Regions from separate parts of the Peribacillus sp. NPDC097675 genome, predicted to be linked through region 1. Evidence: riboswitches for the same ligand, from Rfam matches in the RefSeq annotation. Region 1 holds a riboswitch; each other region holds the start of a gene.
What was found. A riboswitch is a leader RNA that binds a small molecule or an ion and turns the genes downstream of it on or off. The one in region 1 is predicted to bind S-adenosylmethionine.
Positions count from the first base shown of each region.

Region 2: linked by a shared signal. The riboswitch ahead of ACQKL5_RS12105 (methionine ABC transporter ATP-binding protein) and the one ahead of ACQKL5_RS11380 (5-methyltetrahydropteroyltriglutamate--homocysteine S-methyltransferase) in region 1 are both predicted to bind S-adenosylmethionine.
Region 3: linked by a shared signal. The riboswitch ahead of ACQKL5_RS06490 (Fur-regulated basic protein FbpA) and the one ahead of ACQKL5_RS11380 (5-methyltetrahydropteroyltriglutamate--homocysteine S-methyltransferase) in region 1 are both predicted to bind S-adenosylmethionine.

Region 1 covers NZ_JBNNSK010000007.1:14,456-17,732, reverse strand. The annotation lists gene ACQKL5_RS11385 (hypothetical protein) at 1-77, shown strand, start outside; gene ACQKL5_RS11380 (5-methyltetrahydropteroyltriglutamate--homocysteine S-methyltransferase) at 115-1,218, opposite strand; SAM riboswitch class I at 1,302-1,401, opposite strand; gene ACQKL5_RS11375 (PTS transporter subunit IIC) at 1,652-2,689, shown strand; gene ACQKL5_RS11370 (DUF4179 domain-containing protein) at 2,752-3,277, opposite strand, start outside.
Region 2 covers NZ_JBNNSK010000007.1:151,160-154,436, forward strand. The annotation lists gene ACQKL5_RS12100 (methionine ABC transporter permease) at 1-422, opposite strand, end outside; gene ACQKL5_RS12105 (methionine ABC transporter ATP-binding protein) at 415-1,449, opposite strand; SAM riboswitch class I at 1,585-1,696, opposite strand; gene ACQKL5_RS12110 (O-acetylhomoserine aminocarboxypropyltransferase/cysteine synthase family protein) at 1,805-3,115, opposite strand.
Region 3 covers NZ_JBNNSK010000003.1:211,034-214,310, reverse strand. The annotation lists gene ACQKL5_RS06505 (GDSL-type esterase/lipase family protein) at 1-257, opposite strand, end outside; gene ACQKL5_RS06500 (N-acetyltransferase family protein) at 447-953, shown strand; gene ACQKL5_RS06495 (aspartyl-phosphate phosphatase Spo0E family protein) at 1,005-1,184, opposite strand; gene ACQKL5_RS06490 (Fur-regulated basic protein FbpA) at 1,432-1,620, opposite strand; SAM riboswitch class I at 1,788-1,891, opposite strand; TPP riboswitch at 2,054-2,159, shown strand; TPP riboswitch at 2,228-2,318, shown strand; gene tenA (thiaminase II) at 2,425-3,114, shown strand; gene thiW (energy coupling factor transporter S component ThiW) at 3,124-3,277, shown strand, end outside.

The DNA.
Region 1 (3,277 bases):
AGAACCAACTTAAGGATATGGTTACGGATGATGTAGTAGTGAAGAAAGAGGATGATGAGGATAGTCATTGTGGTTGAATAGAAGGGACAAGCCTGAGGCTTGTCCCTATTTCATTCATTCCCACACTTCTTTGGCGACATCCACAACGAATTTCAATTTTTCCCACTGTTGTTCTTCTGTTAGTTTGTTACCAAGATGAGTGGAAGCGAAACCACATTGCGGGCTTAAGCATAGTTGTTCATGTGGCACGTATTTTGACGCTTCCTCAATCCGTGCTTTAACAGCTTCTTTATCTTCAAGTTCCCCATTCTTCGATGTAACGATTCCAAGAACGACTTGCGCACCGCCATTTGGAATGTACTCTAATGGTTTAAAATCTCCTGAACGATCATCATCATATTCCAAGAAGAATCCATCTACTTGTTCTTTAGCCAATAAAGTCGGTGCGATCCGAGCATAGCTCCCTTCGAATGCCCAAGTTGATTGGTAGTTCCCACGACAAAGGTGAGTCGTTACAACAAGATCTTCAGGTTTTCCCTCCAATGTACCATTAATCACGCGTAACGCTAAATCAATTAATTGTTCTCTTGAATATGTGCCATCTTTGAACTGGAAGTCCGGAGCGGAAAGCCTGGCTATGTATACATCATCTAATTGTATATAACGTACACCGGCATCGTAAAAGGCCTGTAAGGCATCTTGATAGGCTTTAATAATATCCTTTGCATAATCTTCGATGTCAGGATAGATTTCTTGATTATGGACACCTACAGCAAATAATTGATTGGGACTAGGAATGGTTTGTTTCGCTACTGCCCGACCACCAACGATTTCATTAAACTCGATAAAGTCTTTAATAAAGGGGTGATCGGGGTTAAAAGAGATTTTTCCAGTATTCCGAACGTTATAACGTTCTGTTTCGATTCCATCAAAGGTAAGGCCTTTTTCCGTGACATACCCTTCGATTCCATTTAAATGTTCCAAGAAGTCAAAGTGCCACCAGGTGCGTCTGAATTCCCCGTCAGTGACTGCCTCTAATCCAATTTCAATTTGTTTATCGACGATACGCTTTATTTCCTGCGTTTCAACCTCGCGTAATTGTTCTGCGGTGATTAATCCTTCTTTCCGTTGCTTTCTTGCTAGATGTACACTTTCTGGTCTTAATAGACTTCCTACGTGATCGGCTTTAAAAGGAGCTTTCGTTAAAGTGATGGTCATGGTAGATTCCTACTTTCCTTATTAAAATATAAAAACCTCTTCTTAAAAAAAGAAGAGGTTTAATCAGCTATGCTTATTTACTCTTCTTATCTTCAAGTTTTACACTTCTGGAATTAGCACAGTACAGTAAAGTCTGTTGCTGAGGTATCAAAGGGCCAGTCCCTCCACCTCTCTGGATAAGAATGTGAACTATTCAATTAATTACGACTATACAGGTAGTGTTAATAAAGGTCAAGGTAAAATGCAGATAATTTAGAAAATAGAAAAGATTAACATGTATCTATTAAAACAGGAAGTTTCTGCTTAAGGGATTTGCTAGAAGCATATATTACTTTTATACACTTTCGCGGTAAAGTATTAAAAAAATCCTTTGACTGTTGTCAGAATATTTCTTATAATTATGTACATTATAGCGAGATAGGAGATAAGTCATATGAAGGATTTTTTCCATAAATTATTGACGGGGATGAGCCTAGGCATTGTCGTTTCATTAATTCCCAATGCTTTGTTAGGGGAAATACTTAAGCTAATAATCCCTCATTTCCCGGCATTACAACACATACTTGATATCACTGTTTTCGTCATGAGCCTGTTACCAGTCATGATTGGGATGATGGTCGGGATTACATTCAAATTATCAACGACCCAGACGGCGAGTATCGGGATTGCGGCCATGGTAGGAAGTGGTGCCATTCAGAAAACAGCTGACGGTTTGTTTGCCTTAAATGGGATTGGTGTCGTGATCAACACAGGAATCACGGCAGCATTGACCGTTTTGTTCCTTCAATTAATCGGAGATAAATTAAAAGCGTATGCCATTCTTTTGATGCCGACTTTAAGCATCTTAATACCGGGTATGATAGGGTATCTCATTTTGCCCTTTGTGAAATCCTCCACAGGGTTACTGGGTGTCGCCATTGCTAACGTGACCTCGTTGCAACCTATTGTAATGGGAGCAATCATTTCCGTTATTTTCTGTCTTATCATTTTGTCACCCATTTCAACAGTGGGGGTAGCGACGGTCATTATGCTTTCCGGTATAGGTTCTGGTGCGGCTAACCTAGGAATCGTAGCAGCAGGTGTTGGCTTAGCCATTGCTAGTTACAAAGCGAACTCGCTCGGAACGGCCTTAGCACATGTACTAGGTTCTCCTAAGATTCAAATGCGGAATTTCTTCATGAAACCGAAAATCGCCTTTCCCATGCTGATCACGGCAGCAATACTAGGAGCGTTGGCAGGTATGTTAAATATACAAGGAACGCCCTATAGTGCTGGATTTGGTTTATCGGGTTTAGTTGGTCCTTTAAATTATATGAAACTAGCTGAAGGGGGATGGATTGGTAGTAATATAACAATCATGATCGTTATTTTCTTCATTCTTCCGATTGTGTTGAACCTTGTGCTGATCTACGTTTTCTCTAAGAAATTGAAATGGATTAAAGCAGAAGACTATACCTTGCATTTTGAATAAAAGGAGATTGAATAGCAGAAGCAGTCAGGCGTTTAGCTCTGACTGCTTCTTTTGTGGGTAGGCTAATTCAATGGGACTTCAACCTTCAAATCTACGATTTCACCATAGTTGGGTGTACCAGGATCTCCGTTATCATAGTGTGGTTGAATGGTTAATGTCTTTGGGACCGTGTTCATAGGCGGAAGGGCTAATACGATTTTGTGTCCACTCGCATCCACTTGTCCATATTGGAGTTCTAAATCTTTGTATACATGTCCTTGGTCGTCTGTCACGACATAGGGAAATGATGGCCATGTGTCATTTTCGTCCATTTCCGAAGGATAATCCAGAGTCAAATCGATCCTAGTGGATAGTGGAAGAAAGGATACCTGGTCTACCGATAATGTATAGATACGGTCCTCTGTTTGAACTTTTGCATGTGGTGTAAATGTTTGAATCGTACCTTCTACTTTTTCCAAAGGAAAGGAGACATCCCAATTCCCTTTTCTTCCGAATAAATCTTCCCCATGTACAGCTACAGTGATGGAATCACCATATTCATCATAATTAGCTAGTGTAAATTGGTGAGATTCAATAATCGTATTGGAA
Region 2 (3,277 bases), 140 kb from region 1:
TTAAAAATGATGGTACTTGTTTTGGCCCCCATTGATTTAGCTGCTTCTATGACGCCTTTATCGATTTCACGCAGGCCAATTTCAACCAATCGTGCATAAAATGGAGCGGCACCAATGATCAAAGCCGGTAATGCCGCATCCTCACCAATCATGGAACCGACAATCGATTTAGTGAATGGAATCAATAACACAATCAAGATAAGGAACGGGATGGAGCGGAAAATATTAACGAAAGCACTCAATACCCCATTGATGCCCCGATTCTCCCACATATTCCCCTTACCTGTTAAAAAGAGAAGCAAACCCAATAATATGCCCAGAATAAAGGTAGCTACAACCGAGATACTTGTCATATATAGCGTTTCTTTCGTCGCTTCGATAATGTCTTCCCAATCTACATTCGGCAATAATTCTTCAAGCATGAGTAATCACCTCCACGCCAACTTGCTGTGCTTTTATGAATTCGATTGCGCGGAGCATTTCATCTTCATTACCATCAAGGTGAATAAACAATGTTCCATATGAACCGCTTCTGGTTTGAGAAATTTTCCCTTGGACAATATTGACTTCCAACTCGAAATTACGAACCAATTTGGTGATTAACGGGCTCTCTGCATGATCTCCGACAAATGTCAGCTGAATCACTTTTCCAGCTGGATATCGTTCAAACAAATGCTCCATCGTTTCTCTTGTCTCTTCTGGTTCTGTCACCTGTTGAACAAAACGCTTGGTCATTTGTTCTTTCGGATTTCTGAAAACGTCCAAAACAGCTCCTTGTTCCACTACCCGGCCATTTTCCATCACCGCAACCCGGTTGCAAATTTTACGGATGACATGCATCTCGTGTGTAATCAAGACAATCGTCAATCCCAGTCGCTGGTTGATGTCCACAAGCAATTCCAAGATTGAATCCGTTGTTTGGGGATCCAAAGCGGACGTCGCTTCATCACACAATAGCACTTTCGGGTTATTGGCAAGGGCCCTCGCTATACCAACCCTTTGTTTTTGACCACCACTAAGTTGTGATGGAAAGGCCTTTTCCCTTCCTTCTAGACCGACTAACTTTATCAGTTCATTAACACGTTTGACACGCTCTTGTTTGCCTATTCCCGCAATTTCCAAAGGAAAGGCTATATTTTCCTGCACAGTCCTTGACCACAAGAGGTTAAAGTGTTGAAAAATCATGCTTATCTCTTGACGGGCTTTTCGAAGCTTAGATCCTTTGATAGTGGACACTTCATTTTCTGCAACGACCACCGATCCTTCAGTAGGCGTTTCCAGCCCATTAAGCATCCGGATAAGCGTGCTTTTCCCCGCTCCACTGTACCCTATGATTCCAAAAATCTCACCTTTATTTATCTTTAAATTCACACTATTCACAGCGTGAATCGTTTCATTATTCCCTTTTCCTGTTCGAAAAAGTTTACTAACGTTTGACAATGTAATCATCTATGCTCACCTCTTTATCCAATAAAACCTATGAATTTAGTTGATTTATATTTGTGACATCCTACCATTTATGACTGTAAAGAAATAGAAAAAGCCCTTCTGCATGAGCAGAAAGGCAGGGAAAAGCAGGCCTTCCTCTCATCTCCCAAAGCGATTACGCTTTGTGTGAATTGGCACCTTTCCAAGGAAAATCCTTGTCGGTTGCCGGGTTTCAACGGGCACATCCCTCCACCTCTCTTGATAAGAGCTATATATGGACTATTCTTTTATCATTACGTTCATTTTACTATGGTGAAATTCTATCACAGATAAAAAAGGAGTGCAATGGATAATTACTGAGACACTTGGATTGCTATTAAACTGTTTTTGAGTTCACCGAAACGGTATTCGTCGCTTTTTCAATAGCTTGCTCTAAATCCTCGATTAAATCTTCCACATTTTCTATTCCGATTGATAACCGTACCTGATCTGCACTAACACCTGCTTGAACCAGACCTACCTCGTTCAATTGTTGGTGAGTTGTACTCGCGGGGTGGATAATTAAGCTCTTCGCATCCCCCACATTGGCAACATGTGACCATAACCCCACTGAATTGATGAGTTTCGCCCCCGCTTCACGTCCTCCTTTAATGCCAAATGTCACCACAGATCCAGGTCCCTTAGGCAAGTATTTATCTGCAAGGGCTTTATCGGGATGATCATCATTACCCGGATATGAAACCCAGGAGACTGCCGGATGTTCTTCCAAGAATTGAATGATTGCCCTCGTATTTAAAAGGTGCTCTTTCATCCTTACATGCAGTGTTTCCAAGCCTAGAGTAAACTGGAAGGCACTTTGAGCACTTAAAGTTGGCCCCATATCCCGAAGCAATTGGACACGTGCTTTGGTGATAAAGGCAGCAGGTCCTACTGCCTCGGAGTAGACAAGCCCATCATAACTTGGATCAGGTTCGGTAAAGCCTGGATAGTTAGGTGAATTCCAATCGAATTTACCTCCATCAATAATGACACCGCCTAATGTGGTACCGTTGCCCAATAGCCACTTTGTGGCTGAATGGATGACGATATCCGCTCCGAACTCTATCGGCTGGCACAGATATGGTGTCGCAAAAGTGTTATCGATAATCAATGGGACACCGGATTCATGGGCTATGTCGGCCACCGCTTCTATATCTAGAACCCTTAAACTTGGATTGCCAATCGTTTCAGCGAAAATGGCCTTCGTTCGTGGAGTGATGGCTTTTTTGAAATTTTCCGGATCATCGGGAGAGACGAATTTCACTTTAATTCCGTACTTAGGAAGAGTGTTTTCAAATAGATTATATGTGCCGCCATATAATGTAGAAGCAGCAATAATCTCATCTCCCATAGTAGCAATGTTTAGAATGGCAAGTGTTATCGCAGCCATGCCACTTGCTACTGCCAATCCACCAATGCCTCCTTCCAACAGGGCCATTCTTTCTTCAAAAACGCTGACAGTTGGATTATGAAGCCGTGTATAGATGTATCCACTTTCCTTTAGTCCGAACAGATTCGCCGCATGATCTGTATCTTTGAACAAATAAGCATTGCTTTGATAAATAGGCACAGCACGGGCGCCCGTTTCGTCAAGCTGAAGGCCACCATGCACACTTAAAGTTTCAAAACGGAAATTTTTCTCTGTCATCATTTTCTCCCCTTTTTCTATGGTTTTAGTAGGAATTATTAGGGATGCTATCTCATTGCTTATGAAAAAAGAAGAAGTTTGACCCCTCTTCGCTCTGAATACTCACGCTGAAGGAATTATCTTTAAAAAGCAGAAGTGAAACTATCTTTTTTCTTCTCTTTT
Region 3 (3,277 bases), on a different contig from region 1:
TGTTTAATGACCCCGTCCGTTTCCTGACCTTTTATCCCATAATTCCAGAATTGCACTTTCTTTTCCGAATCTGCATCATTCGTTTCCTGTTTCAGGTCATCTATATACCCTTCCCCATCTTTATCTCCCTTACCATAAGTCAGTGAATCTCCAAAAGCCATGACTCTTTGATCGTTTTTTGCATCCGTTGCCTGAAACGCGTAGGCAACTATACATATAACAAGTACAATAAATAATAAGCCAACTATCTTTTTCATGTAAGATCTTTCTCCTTTTGTATTCGCTAGGAAGTATTTAATTTAATTTATACCCAAAAAGAGGACTAGCCTAACCTTCAAATCAATTGTAAGAAAAACTCGTGAAAGTGTATGATAAGAGAAATCTTTCCTAATTGCACCTTGGTGAATGGGGAATAAAGCTTAAAAAATATGGATGGGAGCAAAATGATGAATGAGGATATAGAGTTTAGGGAAGCAGTAATAGAGGATTTGCCTAAAATCGTGGATATTTACAATTCCACAATCGCTTCGAGGATGGTTACGGCAGATACAGAACCAATTACAGTAGAATCACGTTTGAAATGGTTTGATGAACATTCTATCCATAAACGTCCATTGTATATAATTACTTATGAAGGGAAAACAGCTGGATGGATGAGCTTTCAATCTTTCTATGGTAGACCTGCATATGATTCTACGGCTGAAATCAGCATTTATCTTGATGATGATTTTCGTGGAAAGGGAATCGGACAGACTTCGATTCAAAAAGCTATAGAGGTGAGTCCAAATGTAGGAGTAAAGACACTTCTTGGATTCATTTTCGCTCACAATAAACCAAGCATTAACCTTTTTTCTAAATTCGGTTTTGAAAAGTGGGCCCATTTACCAAAAGTGGCAGAACTCGATGGAGTGGAACGCGATTTGGTCATCCTTGGTAAACGTGTCACTACATGACTCATTTAGAGGCAATGGACTAGATTTGTTTTTAGAAGAACTTTATTCAATTTAATTTTTTGGAAGTGCATGATCTAAGTATTTTACAGATGTCACAGCGTTTAGCAACGAATCCAACTCTTGGCTTGCTTGAACGGCAAGTCTGCTTGTAAAACCATAATTCGTTGCTAACTTGATCATTTCTTTTCGCTTTTCTTCTATTTTATCCACTGTTATATGAGAATACTGCAATATTATCACTTCCCATTTTTTCAAGTATTTTACACTTTTCATCATAATCAAAATACTAGTTAAAATCAATCATATTCTATGATTTAAATATGTTTTTTCAAGGTATATGTGTGAAAATTTACCCATACACATACCAATTTATGTACTAATTATGTCAGTTTATAAAAAGAAGAAGCACTTGCTCTATCATGCAGCAAATGCTTCTTCTTTTCTTTTAGCTATTAATTTAATGATAGTAACATATTAGCTATGTCATACATTCTGGAGGTGACTCATTACCTGTTCTATCTATAATAATTCTATATTCATCCTCAAGAGCTTTTAATGGAGCATCATATAAATGCTTTTCATCAGAGGTTTTATATACACCATTAGATAGTAGTTCTTCTATCAATAATGCTCTCCTCTGTTCTTTTTTCTCGAAAAACTCTGCCATATAAATGGCTCCTTTCCTTAGGTTCATACTTCTGAATAAGCTTAATCTTATAGGCTTCGCTTAAGCCAAAATATATATACCTTTTTTGCAGTTTCCTTAAACATCATTTAACAAAAATAAAAACCCCTTCTAATCCAAGAAGAGGTTGACAGAGGTCCGTTCGTCTCTTCTTATCTCCCAAGCATACGCTTGTTGGAAGAAGCACAGTACCACGATGGGCCTGTTGCCGAGGTTTCTTAGGGCCAAGTCCCTCCACCTCTCTGGATAAGAATATGATATATAAATGATTTCGACATGATTTTATATCAATAACAACCAAAAGTCAATTGCATTCAATATTTTTTATACTTTTCACCTATTAAACTCTTTTAGAAAACGGGCTTTTCGGTTGCATTTTCCTTTTTATCTGTTATGATGACACTAATCACATACGAATTACCACTAGGGGAGTCTTTATAAAGACTGAGATGGAATGTTGTTCCGGACCCTTTGAACCTGACCCGGCTCATACCGGCGGAGGAAAGTGGATGATATCGTCTTCGTACGTTTGACTTTATCCATCTACCCCGTTCCGTTTTCAGGAACGGGTTTTTTATGTAATTTAATAGCAGACTGCTAGGGGAGCCATTAGGCTGAGAATCAAACCCTTTGTACCTGATCTGGGTCATACCAGCGGAGGAAAGCAGGTTGTAAAGGGATCCGTCCATTCCTAGAACAGCCGCTTTCTAATTGAAAGCGGCTGTTCTTCATTTATAAGCACTAAGCCTTCCTAAGTATGTGAATGAAATCAAGGAGGAAAAAACCATGACGAATACCCAATTAGAATCTTTCAGCGAGAGACTTCACAATCGTGCAAAAGAAATCTGGAAAAGGAATCATACACATCCCTTTGTTCAGGCAATTGGAGATGGAACGCTTTCAGAAAGTAAATTTGCCTATTACTTGAAGCAGGATTATATCTATCTTATCGAGTATTCCAAACTTTTCGCTTTAGGTGCTATCAAGGCTAACGATATGGAAACCATGGCCAAGTTTGCAGGTATTTTAAATGAGACTCTCCATGTAGAAATGAATTTGCATCGGAACTACTGCAAAGAGTTCGGAATCAGCTCGGAAGAATTAGAAAAAACCGAACCCACGCCCATTACCCTTGCCTATACAGGCTATATGCTAAATGCCGCACATCACGGGACACTGGCTGACATTGTCGCCTGTTTGCTTCCATGTGCTTGGGATTATTATGAGATTGGTCTGCTATTAAAAGAACAAAACGGAAAAGCGTTACCGACAAATCGTTATGCCCAGTGGATTGAATCGTATTCATCTCCTGAATTCGCCGAATCCCATATATGGTTAGCTAAGCTTTTAGATGAGCTGACTGAAGGTTTACCTGAAAAAGAACAAAATAAATTAGAGAAACACTTTTTAATGACCTCCCGATATGAATATTTATTTTGGGATATGGTTCACAACGAACATGATTGGCCGCTTTGAATGTTAAGTATGAGCAAATTATTACGGAAAATGACGCTGACTGGCATGTTCACGGCAATCACTACCTTAACTAGTTCGTTCGTTTTTGTCCCGGTTGGATATGCAAAGATCTTTCCTATTCAGCATGTAGTTAATGTCATCACAGCCGTTATATTGGGACCGT